Regions from separate parts of the Enterobacter sp. AC1 genome, predicted to be linked through region 3. Evidence: predicted binding sites of a transcription regulator. Region 3 holds the regulator's gene; each other region holds the start of a gene.
What was found. Region 3 encodes PurR, which represses purine synthesis genes. Its sites were predicted from a motif close to CANGCAAACGTTTGCNTG; they were not measured.

Region 1 (3,457 bases), on a different contig from region 3:
AGCATGCGGCTCGCCTGCACGATAGTGAAACCCCTCCCCCACGATCTCGCCATCTTTAACGATCACGCACCCGACGTTTGGGTTGGGATGGGTAGTAAAACGACCGCGCTGCGCCAGCTTCATGGCGCGCGCCATGTACATCTCATCGTGCATGAGCTTAATCCTGTAAGCGGGCGATCTCTTCGCCAAACTCTTTGATATCTTCGAAACTGCGGTAGACAGAGGCGAAGCGGATATAGGCGACCTTATCAAGCTTTTTCAGCTGTTCCATCACCAGGTTGCCGATCATCTTGCTCGGCACCTCGCGCTCACCTAAGCCACGAAGATGAGACTTGATGTGGTTTAACGCCATTTCGACATCGTCTGCGCTGACGGGCCGTTTTTCGAGAGCTTTCAGCATTCCGCTGCGCAGCTTTTCTTCATTGAACGGCTCGCGCACGTCGTTACTTTTTACCACGCGCGGCATTACCAGCTCTGCAACCTCAAAGGTCGTGAAACGCTCGTTGCACACCAGACACTGCCGACGACGGCGGACGGATGACCCCTCGCCCACAAGACGAGAGTCGATGACTTTGGTATCCACAGCGGAGCAGAATGGGCAATGCATACGGTATCCCTGTTATCCGGTTAACTGATTTTCATTTTACCCTGATCTGGCCTGACAACAAAGGAAGAGCTTTTTGAGATAAAGGATCTATGTCTGACACAATGATGCTGGCTATCATTAGAGCGATCCGTTATTTCAAGGAAATAAACGCAATGACAAGACGTTACCTGAAAATTTTGCTGGTGGGGAGCCTCTTCACCCTTAGCGCCTGTGCACAGCAAACCGAAGTCCGTCAAATGAAACAGAGCGTGAATACGCTCAATACGGCGTTGGACAAACTGAACAAAGAAACGGTGAAGATCACCCAGCAAAACGCGCTGAACGCCAAATCCAGCAGCGGGGTTTATCTGCTGCCGGGCGCGAACACGCCTGCGCGCCTGAACAGCCAGGTCGGCACGCTGAAAATGTCGCTGGTGAACGTGGCGGCGAATGCCGATGGTACGCGCGCAACATTACGTATCCAGGGCGAATCCAACGATCCGCTTCCAGCCTTCAGCGGTACCGTGGAGTGGGGACAGATCCAGGGCACCACGGAGAATTACCAGGAAGTGAACGTGAAGAACCAGCTGTTCACCGCCCCGGCCAGCACGCTGGCCCCAAGCGATGTTGATATCCCGCTACAGCTGAGTGGGCTCACCCCAGAACAGCTGGGCTTTATCCGCATTCACGACATTCAACCCGCCGCGCAGTAATCCCATCCTCTTAAGCGGAGTGAAATGTCACTCCGCTAACATTTACATTTCGTATGGATTGGCAACATAAATGATTGCCGCTACAATCCCGGCCGTTTAAAGTACGCAAACGTGAACGCAATCGATTACGCGTGTGAGAGATATGTGAAACAACACATATTTTTGTGAGCAGGGATTCCTATAATAGGCACCGCAGAAACACGAAATATTTAGAAACGCAATTCGCGCATTTTTCACTCCCGGAAGGGAATTTCAATCAGTGGCATGATTATGAAAAAAACATTACTCGCAGCTGGCGCCGTGCTGGCACTGTCCTCCTCTTTCACTGTTAACGCAGCGGAAAACGACAAACCGCAATACCTCTCCGACTGGTGGCACCAGAGCGTTAACGTGGTTGGCAGCTACCACACCCGCTTCGGACCTCAGATCCGTAACGATACCTACCTGGAATATGAAGCGTTCGCCAAGAAAGACTGGTTTGATTTCTATGGCTATATGGATGCGCCGGTCTTCTTCGGTGGTAACACCGACGCGAAAGGTATCTGGAACCATGGTTCCCCGCTGTTCATGGAAATTGAACCACGCTTCTCTATTGATAAGTTGACCGGAACCAGCCTGGCGTTTGGTCCGTTCAAAGAGTGGTACTTCGCGAACAACTACATCTACGACATGGGCCGCAACAAGTCCGGTCGCCAGAGCACCTGGTACATGGGTCTGGGTACGGACATCGATACCGGCCTGCCAATGAGCCTGTCTCTGAACGTGTACGCTAAGTACCAGTGGCAGAACTACGGTGCCGCGAACGAAAACGAGTGGGATGGCTACCGTTTCAAAGTGAAATACTTTGTGCCAATTACCCAGCTGTGGGGCGGCAACCTGAGCTACATCGGCTTCACCAACTTTGACTGGGGTTCAGATCTGGGCGACAACGACTTCCGCGACCTGAACGGTAAGAAAGCGCGCACCAACGATTCCATCGCCTCCAGCCACATCCTGGCGCTGAACTACGATCACTGGCACTACTCTGTTGTAGCGCGTTACTGGCACAACGGTGGCCAGTGGAACGACGACGCGAGCCTGAACTTCGGCAATGGCGACTTCAGCGTCCGTTCTACCGGCTGGGGTGGTTACCTGGTTGTGGGTTATAACTTCTAACCAGTGCGAGATTGTGCGGGCGAGTGCCCTCACTCCTTCCCTCTCCCACGGGAGAGGGCGCAAACACAAAAAAACGGCAACATCGTTGCCGTTTTGCTTTTACCTCGCCACCCGGCTTTTTACTGCCTCACCTTGCGCAAAAAATCAGCCAAAGACCTGTCCGCACTCTCGCTAAACCGCCTCTCTGTAGTCACAATATTGAGGCATCTGTCGAGCCGGAAACAGCGATAGTCATCGCGCCGTTCGCACCACGCCGCCAGCAGCCAGCGCTCACCCCAGAAGAACAGCCCCAGCGGCTGAACCTCACGCTTAGAGAGCTGTCCGGCTTCATCACGGTAATGCAGCGCCAGCACGCGCTGGGCGGAAATCGCCTGATGAAACATGTCAAAATGGCTGCGGGAGTGGCTTTGCATGCAAAAGTCCGGGGCGTAGATACGCGCCTGTTCCGCCTTTCGCCGACTCTCCTCCGGCAGGATAGCCAGCACCTTTTCCTGCGCCGACTCCAGCTCGCGCGACAGCGACTCACCTCCCCAGGTTTTGAGCAGGCGAATCGCGACGATCAGCGCCTCTGACTCCCTGTTTGTCAGCATCAGCGGCGGCAGGTCAAAACCCGACATCAGCCGGTATCCGCTTCCCGCCTCACCTTCCACCGGCACGCCGGAAAGTGAAAGGTCGCGGATATCGCGGTAGACCGTGCGCTCGGACACGCCAAGCCGTTCCGCCAGATGCGCTGCCGTTGTCAGACGCCTGCCCCGCAGGATCTGCACAATCTGGAACAAACGGTCAGCGCGTCGGGTCATATCGTATTCCGCTCTCAGGCAGGTTGATGGAGGCCTACGCGATTACCTTCGCTGTCGGTAAACAGAGCGATAGTGCCAATGCCGCGCGGCAATTCCAGCGGCCCGAATACGCACTCGCCGCCTGCGGTAACGATGCGATCGAGCGTGGCCGCCAGATTGTCAGTATGCAGGTAGATAATAGCGCCTTCATGAGACGGTACAAT
Region 2 (3,457 bases), on a different contig from region 3:
AATACCACACACGTACATGCCGACTTCCCCGGCATGGATAGGTTTAAATTCCTCTTTTTGGCGCGTCATTGTATTAAAGATTTTTAACATCGAAGATTCCATGTAAACACGTGTGTGGTTGAAAACCGGGTATTCTACCCGTAATTCAAACCCGAAGCAGCACACAATGCAAGGTGATCGCATCCTGTGGTTATGCTATAACAAGCCCCTATATATGACCCGAACGCGGGTCGACGTACCACAATAACGGAACAGGATGCAAAAATGGTTACTTTCCACACTAATCATGGCGATATCGTAATCAAAACCTTTGATGACAAAGCGCCTGAAACAGTTAAAAACTTCCTGGACTACTGCCGCGAAGGTTTCTACAACAACACCATCTTCCACCGTGTGATCAACGGCTTTATGATCCAGGGCGGCGGTTTTGAACCTGGCATGAACCAGAAAGAAACCAAAGAAGCGATCAAAAACGAAGCGAACAACGGTCTGAAAAACACCCGCGGTACGCTGGCGATGGCCCGTACTCAGGCGCCTCACTCTGCAACCGCGCAGTTCTTCATCAACGTGGCTGACAACGACTTCCTGAACTTCTCCGGCGAAAGCCTGCAGGGTTGGGGCTACTGCGTATTCGCAGAAGTGGTTGAAGGCATGGACGTGGTTGACAAGATCAAAGCCGTCTCTACCGGCCGCAGCGGTATGCACCAGGACGTTCCTAAAGAAGACGTTGTGATTACAAGCGTGACCGTCAGCGAGTAATTCGTGGCGACACTCTTTATTGCAGATCTGCATCTGCAAACGGAAGAACCGGCGATCGTCGCCGGTTTTCTGCGTTTTTTACGCGGTGAAGCGAAAAGCGCCGATGCGCTGTACATCCTGGGCGATCTCTTTGAAGCCTGGATCGGCGACGACGACCCTAATCCGCTGCACCGTGAAATGGCTGCGGCCATAAAAGCGCTGGTTGATTCTGGCGTCCCCTGTTATTTCATTCACGGCAACCGCGATTTCCTGCTCGGCAAGCGCTACGCCCGCGAAAGCGGTATGACGCTGCTGCCGGAAGAACAGGTGCTCGACCTCTACGGCCGCAAGATCCTGATCATGCACGGCGACACGCTCTGCACCGACGATACCGGCTACCTGGCGTTTCGCGCCAAAGTCCACACCCCGTGGATCCAAACGCTGTTCCTGGCCCTGCCGCTGTTCATCCGCAACCGCATCGCTGCCAGAATGCGTGCGGGCAGTAAAGCCGCCAACAGCAGCAAATCCATGACCATCATGGACGTTAACCCGCAGGCGGTTGTCAACGTCATGGAAAAGCACCGCGTCCAGTGGCTCATTCACGGCCATACCCATCGTCCTGACGTGCATTCCCTTATCGCCAACGGCAAGCCCGCGCACCGCGTGGTATTGGGCGCCTGGCACAGCGAAGGATCGATGGTCAAAGTCACGCCCGAAGGCGTCGAGCTGATCGCTTTCCCGTTTTAATCCTCGCGCAAAATTCATTCAATTTAATTGAATGATATCGGCAAATTGTTTCGATTTTAATCAGCCCATGGTCGGTCTATTATTTATCACATCAGGGCAACATGCCCTATCCCAGATAAATTACTTAAGGAATACGACCATGAAATCCATCAAAACTTTCGTTGCAGTTGCCGCATTTTCTCTGGCTTCTTTCGGTGCTTTCGCTCAGAGCGTCAGCGCAACCGGTTCAACCCTTGACCGCGCAGAAGCGAAAATCGCCGCTCAGGCCGCTGAACAGGGTGCCTCTTATAAAATCACCAGCGCACAGTTCAACAACCGCGTGCACATGACCGCAGAACTGACCAAATAATGATTGCCGCACAACGAAAACAGACCGCCAGAATGCGGTCTGTTTTGTTATGAATGAATGGCAACAACGGCTCACCTTTTAACCGCGCAACCGTTTTCCTTGCCCGTATAACATGCTATTCTCTGTGCCCTCGAAAGCAGTGTGTTTCGCACCACAGGAGTTTTAAGACGCATGTCTTCCCGCAATAATCCGGCGCGTGTCGCCATCGTGATGGGGTCCAAAAGCGACTGGGCTACCATGCAGTTCGCCGCCGAAATCTTTGAAATCCTGAATGTTCCGCACCACGTAGAAGTGGTCTCCGCACACCGTACACCGGACAAACTGTTCAGCTTCGCCGAAAGCGCCGAAGAGAACGGTTATGAGGTGATTATTGCCGGTGCGGGCGGCGCAGCACATCTGCCAGGCATGATTGCCGCCAAAACGCTGGTGCCGGTTCTCGGCGTCCCGGTACAAAGCGCCGCGTTAAGCGGTGTTGATAGCCTCTACTCCATCGTTCAGATGCCGCGCGGTATTCCGGTCGGCACGCTGGCGATTGGCAAAGCGGGTGCGGCAAACGCCGCCCTGCTGGCAGCCCAAATCCTGGCGACTCACGATAAAGACCTGCACCAGCGTCTGGCCGAATGGCGTAAAGCCCAGACCGACGAGGTGCTGGACAATCCAGACCCGCGGGGTGCGGCATGAAGCAGGTTTGCGTCCTCGGTAACGGCCAGCTGGGCCGCATGCTGCGCCAGGCAGGTGAACCGCTGGGTATTGCCGTCTGGCCCGTCGGGCTGGATGCTGAACCTGAAGCCGTGCCGTTCCACCAGAGCGTGATCACCGCCGAGATCGAACGCTGGCCGGAGACGGCCCTGACACGCGAGCTGGCGCGTCACAACGCCTTTGTTAACCGCGATGTGTTCCCAATTATTGCTGACCGCCTGACGCAAAAGCAGCTGTTCGACAAGCTCGGCCTCGCGACCGCGCCGTGGCAGCTCCTGTCCGATAAAAGCGAGTGGAATGACGTCTTCGCGATGCTGGGCGACCTGGCAATCGTGAAGCGCCGCGTGGGTGGCTACGACGGCCGCGGCCAGTGGCGTCTGCGCGCGAACGACACCGCCGAGCTGCCGGATGACTGCTACGGCGAATGCATCGTTGAGCAGGGCATCAACTTCAGCGGTGAAGTGTCGCTGGTTGGCGCGCGCGGGCACGATGGCCGCACGGTGTTTTACCCTCTGACGCATAACCTGCATCAGGACGGTATCCTGCGCACCAGCGTGGCCTTCCCGCACGCCAATGCCGACCAGCAGGCGCAGGCGGAGGATATGCTCTCTGCCATCATGCACGAACTGGGTTATGTAGGCGTCATGGCGATGGAGTGCTTTATCACCCCGTCCGGTCTGCTGATCAACGAACTCGCGCCGCGCGTGCACAACAGCGGCCACTGGACGCAAAACGGTGCGTCCATCAGCCAGTTCGAACTCCATCTGCGCGCCATTACCGACCTGCCGCTGCCCCAGCCGGTGGTGAACAGCCCGTCGGTGATGATCAACCTGATCGGTACCGATCTGAACTACGACTGGCTGAAGCTGCCGCTGGTGCACCTGCACTGGTATGACAAAGAGGTTCGCGCGGGTCGTAAAGTGG
Region 3 (3,457 bases):
TGCATGAGAAGTAACAATTGGGGCGATCGGGAGGGAGAACGCTCTCCCTCCGCGTAAATCAGTGCAGCGCAGCCGTCAGACCGGCAGCCACAATCAGAGCCAGCACAATAACGGTGGTGAACAGCGAAAACTTCAGATCGGAACTCATCAATTTTTCTCCTTTTAATCCCCCCACGAAAAGTGAGCCTGCTCATTTTTGCACAGTTTACGTCAAAAATCTTCCTGGATTTAAACTGATAAACACTTTACCTCTTCCCCTTTTCATCAAGATAGGACAAAATTCCACGCTAAATTTATTAGCGTACCGGCCATTGACCCCCTCCTGACGTCCCGTGTCGTTTTCCCGGCGTGCCGCAACTCAACATTGCGAAATAAGGGTGAGAGAAGGCAAACGTTTACCTTCAAGTATTTCAGGAGTTTAGGATATGGTCTGGAGTGACATTTAATGGCAACAATTAAAGACGTAGCAAAACGCGCAAACGTTTCCACTACAACCGTATCACATGTAATTAACAAAACCCGCTTCGTGGCGGAAGAGACGCGCAATGCCGTCTGGGCCGCGATCAAAGAGCTGCACTATTCGCCAAGTGCGGTCGCGCGAAGCCTCAAGGTTAATCACACCAAATCCATTGGATTGCTGGCCACCAGCAGTGAAGCGGCCTATTTTGCCGAGATCATTGAAGCGGTAGAGAAAAACTGCTTCCAGAAAGGCTATACCCTGATTCTGGGCAACGCGTGGAACAGCATTGAAAAACAGCGCGCCTACCTGTCGATGATGGCGCAAAAGCGCGTTGATGGCCTGCTGGTGATGTGTTCCGAGTATCCGGAGTCCGTACTGTCCATGCTCGAAGAGTATCGCCATATTCCGATGGTGGTGATGGACTGGGGCGAAGCGCGCGCGGACTTCACCGATTCCGTTATCGATAACGCCTTTGAAGGCGGCTATATGGCCGGTCGCTACCTGATCGAACGCGGTCACCGCGAGATTGGCGTGATCCCGGGTCCGCTGGAACGCAACACCGGCGCGGGCCGTCTGGCCGGTTTCATGAAAGCGATGGAAGAAGCGCTGATCAACGTGCCGGAAAACTGGATCGTGCAGGGCGACTTTGAGCCAGAATCGGGCTACCGTGCAATGCAGCAGATTGTTTCCCAGCAGCATCGTCCGACCGCAGTGTTCTGCGGAGGCGACATCATGGCCATGGGCGCGCTCTGCGCCGCCGATGAGCTGGGTCTGCGCGTACCGCAGGATATTTCCGTGATCGGGTATGACAACGTGCGTAACGCGCGCTACTTTACGCCAGCGTTGACCACCATTCACCAGCCGAAAGATTCGCTGGGCGAAACGGCCTTCAACATGCTGATGGACAGGATCGTCAACAAGCGTGAAGAGTCGCAGTCCATCGAAGTTCACCCGCGCCTTATCGAACGCCGTTCCGTTGCGGATGGTCCGTTCCGCGACTACCGTCGTTAATCGCTCTACGGGGCCAGCTACGCTGGCTCCCGTAACCACTCCCGGTTCAGCGTTTCGCTGTCTCCCAGATAATCCAAAAGCCAGGCCATGGCGGGCGAGACGTCATTTTGCTGCCAGGTGAGGCAGCAGGCCGCATCCGGGAAGGGATTCTCCAGCGTCAGTTCAACCCATTCTCCGGTATCGATCCTTGGGCGCGCAAAGTGCACGGGCACCATCGCGACGCACAGCCCGGCGCTGAGGCACGTCGCCGACGATTCCCAGTCAGGGGCCACCACCCGGCGCTGGTTATCCAGAAGCCAGGTGATACGCTTGGGCAATGAACGGGAGGTATCTTCCAGCACCAGCGACGGCCAGTTGCGTAGCGTATCGTCGCTCAACGGCCCTTCCATTGCCGCCAGCGGATGATCGCGAGCCACCACGCACTTCCAGCTCAGCATGCCCATATCGCGAAAGGCGTAACGCCCCCCGACCGGGATCGCCTGCGTTGCCCCAATCGCCATCTCTGCCCTGCCATCGGCCAGCGCATCCCAGACGCCGTTGAACACCTCCTGCGAGACCCGCAATTCGACGTCAGAAAAATGACGGTAGAAATCCACGATCATTTGCCGGGTGCGTTCCGGCTTAACGATGTTATCCACCGCGATGGAAAGATGTCCCCGCCAGCCGTTGGCAATCTGCTGACACTGCTCGCGGGTGATCTGCATTTTTTTGATAACAGAACGCCCTTCCTTCAAAAACCACGCGCCGGCGGGCGTTAATTCCACATCACGATGGCGCCGTTCAAACAGCGGAACCGCCAGCCACTCTTCGAGCTGACGCACGGTGTAGCTGATAGCCGAAGGGACGCGGTGCAACTCCTGCGCCGCACCGCTAAAGCTGCCGTTACGCGCGACAGCATCGACCACTTCAAGAGAATAATCTGACCACATTTTCTGCCTGCAAAATTTTTGAATGCACCCGCCAAATATTAGCGTTTCACAAGCGGCTTTGCACTCCCTACACTCAGCGCCAACGTACACCTGCCTCCTTAAGGAGAATAAAATAATGCAACCCAGGAAAGGTTTTTTAGTCTGGCTCGGCGGCTTAAGCGTGCTGGGCTTTTTGGCCACCGATATGTACCTGCCGGCCTTTGCCGCTATGCAGGAAGATCTGCAGACGCCTGCCGCAGCCATCAGTGCCAGCCTGAGTTTGTTCCTCGCCGGTTTTGCTTTCGCACAGCTGCTCTGGGGACCGCTCTCGGATCGCTTTGGTCGTAAACCGGTATTGCTGCTGGGTCTGGCCATTTTTGCCGTTGGCTGTCTGGGGATGCTATGGGTACGCGACGCCACCTGGCTGCTGGTACTGCGCTTTGTTCAGGCTGTGGGCGTCTGTGCCGCTGCCGTCACCTGGCAGGCGCTGGTCACCGACTACTACCCGGCTAACCGCACAAACCGTATTTTCGCCACCATTATGCCGCTCGTGGGCCTCTCGCCAGCCCTTGCCCCGCTGCTGGGCAGCTGGATCCTCGCGCACTTTGACTGGCAGGCCATTTTTGCCACGCTGTTTGCCATCACGCTGGTACTGATGCTGCCCGCGTTTGCTCTCCAGCCCGCGCATAAAAAAGAGGCGCATGCTGACGCGAAGCCAATTACCTTCACTTCCCTGCTCGGCACCAAAGCGTATCGCGGCAATGTCCTGATCTATGCCGCCTGCTCGGCGAGCTTCTTCGCGTGGCTCACCGGCTCGCCGTTTATTCTGCACGATATGGGATACAGCCCGGCGGCCATCGGGCTAAGCTACGTTCCGCAGACCATCGCGTTCCTGGTGGGCGGGTACGGCTGTCGCGCGGCGCTGCAAAAATGGGAAGGTCAGCAAATGCTGCCATGGCTGCTGGTGCTGTATGCCCTGAGCGTTATCGGGACCTGGGCCGTTGGTTTTATTCCGGGCGCCGGTCTGGCTGAAATTTTGATTCCATTCTGCGTGATGGCCGTCGCGAATGGGGCGATT
Region 4 (3,457 bases), on a different contig from region 3:
CCAGCTTAGCCAGACGCGCATCGGCGAAGCCTTTACGCTTCAGCACGCGCAGGAAGTCAGCGTCCAGGCCGGTGATGCCCAGCTCTGCCACCTGCTCTTCCAGACGCACCAGCTCTTCAATCTGCACCAGGAACCAGCGGTCGATGTTGGTCAGGTTGAACACGCCGTCGACGGACAGGCCCGCACGGAAGGCATCGGCGATGTACCAGATACGTTCTGCGCCTGCGTCTTTCAGCTCGCGGCGGATTTTGGTCAGCGCTTCCGGGTCGTCCAGGCTCACTTTCGGGTCAAAGCCGGTCGCACCGACTTCCAGGCCACGCAGCGCTTTCTGCAGGGATTCCTGCTGCGTGCGGCCAATCGCCATCACTTCACCGACAGATTTCATCTGGGTGGTCAGACGGTCGTTCGCGCCCGCAAATTTCTCGAAGTTAAAGCGAGGAATTTTGGTCACAACGTAGTCGATGGACGGTTCAAAGGAGGCAGGCGTGCGGCCACCGGTGATGTCGTTCATCAGCTCGTCGAGGGTATAACCCACCGCCAGTTTCGCCGCCACTTTCGCAATCGGGAAGCCGGTCGCTTTAGAGGCCAGCGCGGAGGAACGGGACACGCGCGGGTTCATTTCGATAACAATCAGACGGCCGGTTTTCGGGTTCACGGAGAACTGCACGTTAGAACCGCCGGTTTCCACGCCGATTTCACGCAGTACCGCCATCGAGGCGTTACGCATGATTTGATACTCTTTGTCGGTCAGGGTCTGGGCTGGCGCAACGGTGATGGAGTCACCGGTGTGGATACCCATCGCATCGAAGTTTTCGATGGAGCAGACGATGATGCAGTTGTCGTTTTTATCACGCACCACTTCCATCTCGTACTCTTTCCAGCCAATCAGCGATTCATCAATCAGCAGCTCTTTGGTAGGAGAGAGATCCAGACCGCGTTCGCAAATCTCTTCGAACTCTTCGCGGTTGTAGGCGATACCGCCGCCGGTGCCACCCATGGTGAAGGATGGACGGATGATGCACGGATAGCCCACGTCAGCCGCGACGGCCAGCGCTTCTTCCATATTGTGTGCGATACCGGAACGCGCGGTGTCGAGGCCGATTTTCTTCATCGCCACGTCAAAGCGACGACGGTCTTCTGCTTTATCAATCGCGTCGGCGGTCGCGCCAATCATGGTCACGCCGAACTCTTCCAGCACGCCCTGACGCTCCAGCTCCAGCGCACAGTTCAGCGCCGTCTGGCCGCCCATGGTTGGCAGTACCGCGTCCGGACGCTCTTTCTCGATGATTTTACGCACCACTTCCCAGTGAATCGGCTCGATGTAGGTTGCATCAGCCATTTCCGGGTCGGTCATGATGGTCGCCGGGTTAGAGTTCACCAGGATAACGCGGTAACCCTCTTCACGCAGGGCTTTACATGCCTGCGCGCCGGAGTAGTCGAATTCGCAGGCCTGGCCGATGACGATCGGGCCAGCGCCAAGGATCAGGATGCTTTTTATGTCTGTACGTTTTGGCATTGTCTTCTCGGCTCCTGATTATTTAGCGGTCTTACGGTATTGCTCGATAAGTTCGATGAAGTGATCGAACAGCGGCGCGGCATCGTGTGGGCCCGGGCTGGCTTCAGGGTGGCCCTGGAAGCTGAATGCTGGCTTATCGGTACGGTGGATACCCTGCAGGGTGCCATCGAACAGCGACTTATGGGTCACGCGCAGGTTAGCCGGCATGGAGGTCTCATCGACGGCGAAACCGTGGTTCTGCGCGGTGATCATCACCGTGTTGTTATCAATGTCTTTCACCGGGTGGTTACCACCGTGGTGGCCGAACTTCATCTTAACGGTGTTCGCACCGCTCGCCAGAGCCAGCAGCTGGTGGCCGAGGCAGATGCCGAATACCGGAATGTCTGTTTCCAGGAAGGACTTGATGGCAGCGATGGCGTAGTCACAAGGAGCCGGGTCGCCTGGGCCGTTAGAGAGGAAGATGCCGTCCGGGTTCATCTTCAGTACGTCTTCGGCAGAGGTCTGCGCTGGCACCACCGTCAGGCGGCAGCCGCGGTCAACCAGCATGCGCAGGATGTTGCGCTTGGCGCCGAAATCGTAAGCCACCACGTGGAACGGCAGCTCGCTCTCTTTTTTCGCTTCCGGCAGGTCGCCTTCCAGCGTCCAGCTACCCTGCGTCCAGCTGTAGGCTTCAGCGGTAGTCACTTCTTTCGCCAGGTCCATGCCGTTCAGGCCCGGGAAGGCTTTCGCTTTTTCCAGCGCCAGGGCCGCATCGAGGTTATCACCTGCGATGATGCAGCCGTTTTGTGCACCCTTCTCGCGCAGCAGACGCGTTAACTTACGGGTATCGATATCGGCAATCGCCACGATGTTATGGCGTTTCAGGTAGGAAGAGAGGTCTTCGGTGTTGCGGAAGTTGCTGGCAATCAGCGGCAGGTCGCGAATGACCAGGCCTTGCGCATGTACCTGAGAGGACTCTTCGTCAGCCGCATTGGTGCCGACATTGCCGATATGAGGATAAGTAAGAGTAACGATTTGGCGAGAATAGGAAGGATCAGTGAGGATTTCTTGATAACCGGTCATTGAAGTATTGAAAACGACTTCCCCAACCGCCGAACCCGTTGCCCCTATGGCCCGACCGATAAACTGGGTTCCGTCTTCCAGAACCAATAGCGCTGACTTAATCAAAACACCCTCCAGAGAATATTCACTCACTTTATTTGCATATTAATTCATAATCATGTCATGGATCAATGCAAATGTGTTGCCAGCGGATTTTTGGCAAACGGCGGCATTCTGGGGATTTGGTGGGTAAAAGTCAACTTAAAACGGATATTTTGTTTAGTCTTTTGCAGACCTGACGGGTTGAATGCTGCTTAAGCGACAAAAAGATCAGGTAAATCACTGTAGAAAACGCTTGCGCGCCTGGTTTAATAAAAAATATCGCAATGGAGCCGAGAAAAGTGGACCAGATGGTCAAAATTTACATTTCAGCAACGGAAAAATGGACAAATAATGATACTTTTAAAGGAAAAATAGATAAAACAGGATGTAACAGACAAAATAAAAGGGCAATAAATTATTGCCCTATGCAATCAAGTAATTACGACTGCAATAACCACATCACGATGGGTAATAACTCTTAAATATTGTTGAGATCAAGCACATCTCTCATATCAAAAAGACCGTTTTTCTTGCTTTTTAACCACAAAGCGGAACGGACGGCACCATTAGCAAACGTCATTCGGCTGGAGGCTTTATGCGTAATTTCTACACGTTCGCCAATATCGGCGAACATCGCCGTGTGTTCGCCGACGATGTCACCGGCACGAACGGTGGCGAAACCAATAGTGCCAGGCACGCGTTCGCCGGTGTGTCCTTCGCGGGCATAGACCGCGCAGTCTTTTAAATCTTTATCAAGTGCATGAGCAATCGCTTCACCCATCGCCAGCGCCGTGCCTG

Region 1: M2433_RS05305 (nucleoside-specific channel-forming protein Tsx) is a predicted target of PurR. The motif match lies at 1,414-1,431, and genes of this name have one in related genera.
Region 2: purE (5-(carboxyamino)imidazole ribonucleotide mutase) is a predicted target of PurR. The motif match lies at 1,918-1,935, and genes of this name have one in related genera.
Region 4: carA (glutamine-hydrolyzing carbamoyl-phosphate synthase small subunit) is a predicted target of PurR. The motif match lies at 2,902-2,919, and genes of this name have one in related genera.

What each region holds. Positions count from the first base shown of each region.
Region 1 is NZ_JBNDIZ010000002.1:93,528-96,984, reverse strand. Features, by position in the region: gene ribD (bifunctional diaminohydroxyphosphoribosylaminopyrimidine deaminase/5-amino-6-(5-phosphoribosylamino)uracil reductase RibD) at 1-153, opposite strand, end outside; gene nrdR (transcriptional regulator NrdR) at 158-607, opposite strand; gene M2433_RS05310 (DUF3251 domain-containing protein) at 760-1,299, shown strand; gene M2433_RS05305 (nucleoside-specific channel-forming protein Tsx) at 1,570-2,454, shown strand; gene M2433_RS05300 (helix-turn-helix transcriptional regulator) at 2,574-3,254, opposite strand; gene M2433_RS05295 (VOC family protein) at 3,269-3,457, opposite strand, start outside.
Region 2 is NZ_JBNDIZ010000002.1:197,023-200,479, reverse strand. Features, by position in the region: gene cysS (cysteine--tRNA ligase) at 1-90, opposite strand, end outside; gene ppiB (peptidylprolyl isomerase B) at 265-759, shown strand; gene lpxH (UDP-2,3-diacylglucosamine diphosphatase) at 763-1,485, shown strand; gene M2433_RS05805 (YdgH/BhsA/McbA-like domain containing protein) at 1,625-1,834, shown strand; gene purE (5-(carboxyamino)imidazole ribonucleotide mutase) at 2,006-2,515, shown strand; gene purK (5-(carboxyamino)imidazole ribonucleotide synthase) at 2,512-3,457, shown strand, end outside.
Region 3 is NZ_JBNDIZ010000001.1:917,080-920,536, forward strand. Features, by position in the region: gene M2433_RS04365 (YnhF family membrane protein) at 59-148, opposite strand; gene purR (HTH-type transcriptional repressor PurR) at 446-1,471, shown strand; gene punR (DNA-binding transcriptional activator PunR) at 1,489-2,400, opposite strand; gene punC (purine nucleoside transporter PunC) at 2,516-3,457, shown strand, end outside.
Region 4 is NZ_JBNDIZ010000004.1:334,145-337,601, reverse strand. Features, by position in the region: gene carB (carbamoyl-phosphate synthase large subunit) at 1-1,516, opposite strand, end outside; gene carA (glutamine-hydrolyzing carbamoyl-phosphate synthase small subunit) at 1,535-2,683, opposite strand; gene dapB (4-hydroxy-tetrahydrodipicolinate reductase) at 3,138-3,457, opposite strand, start outside.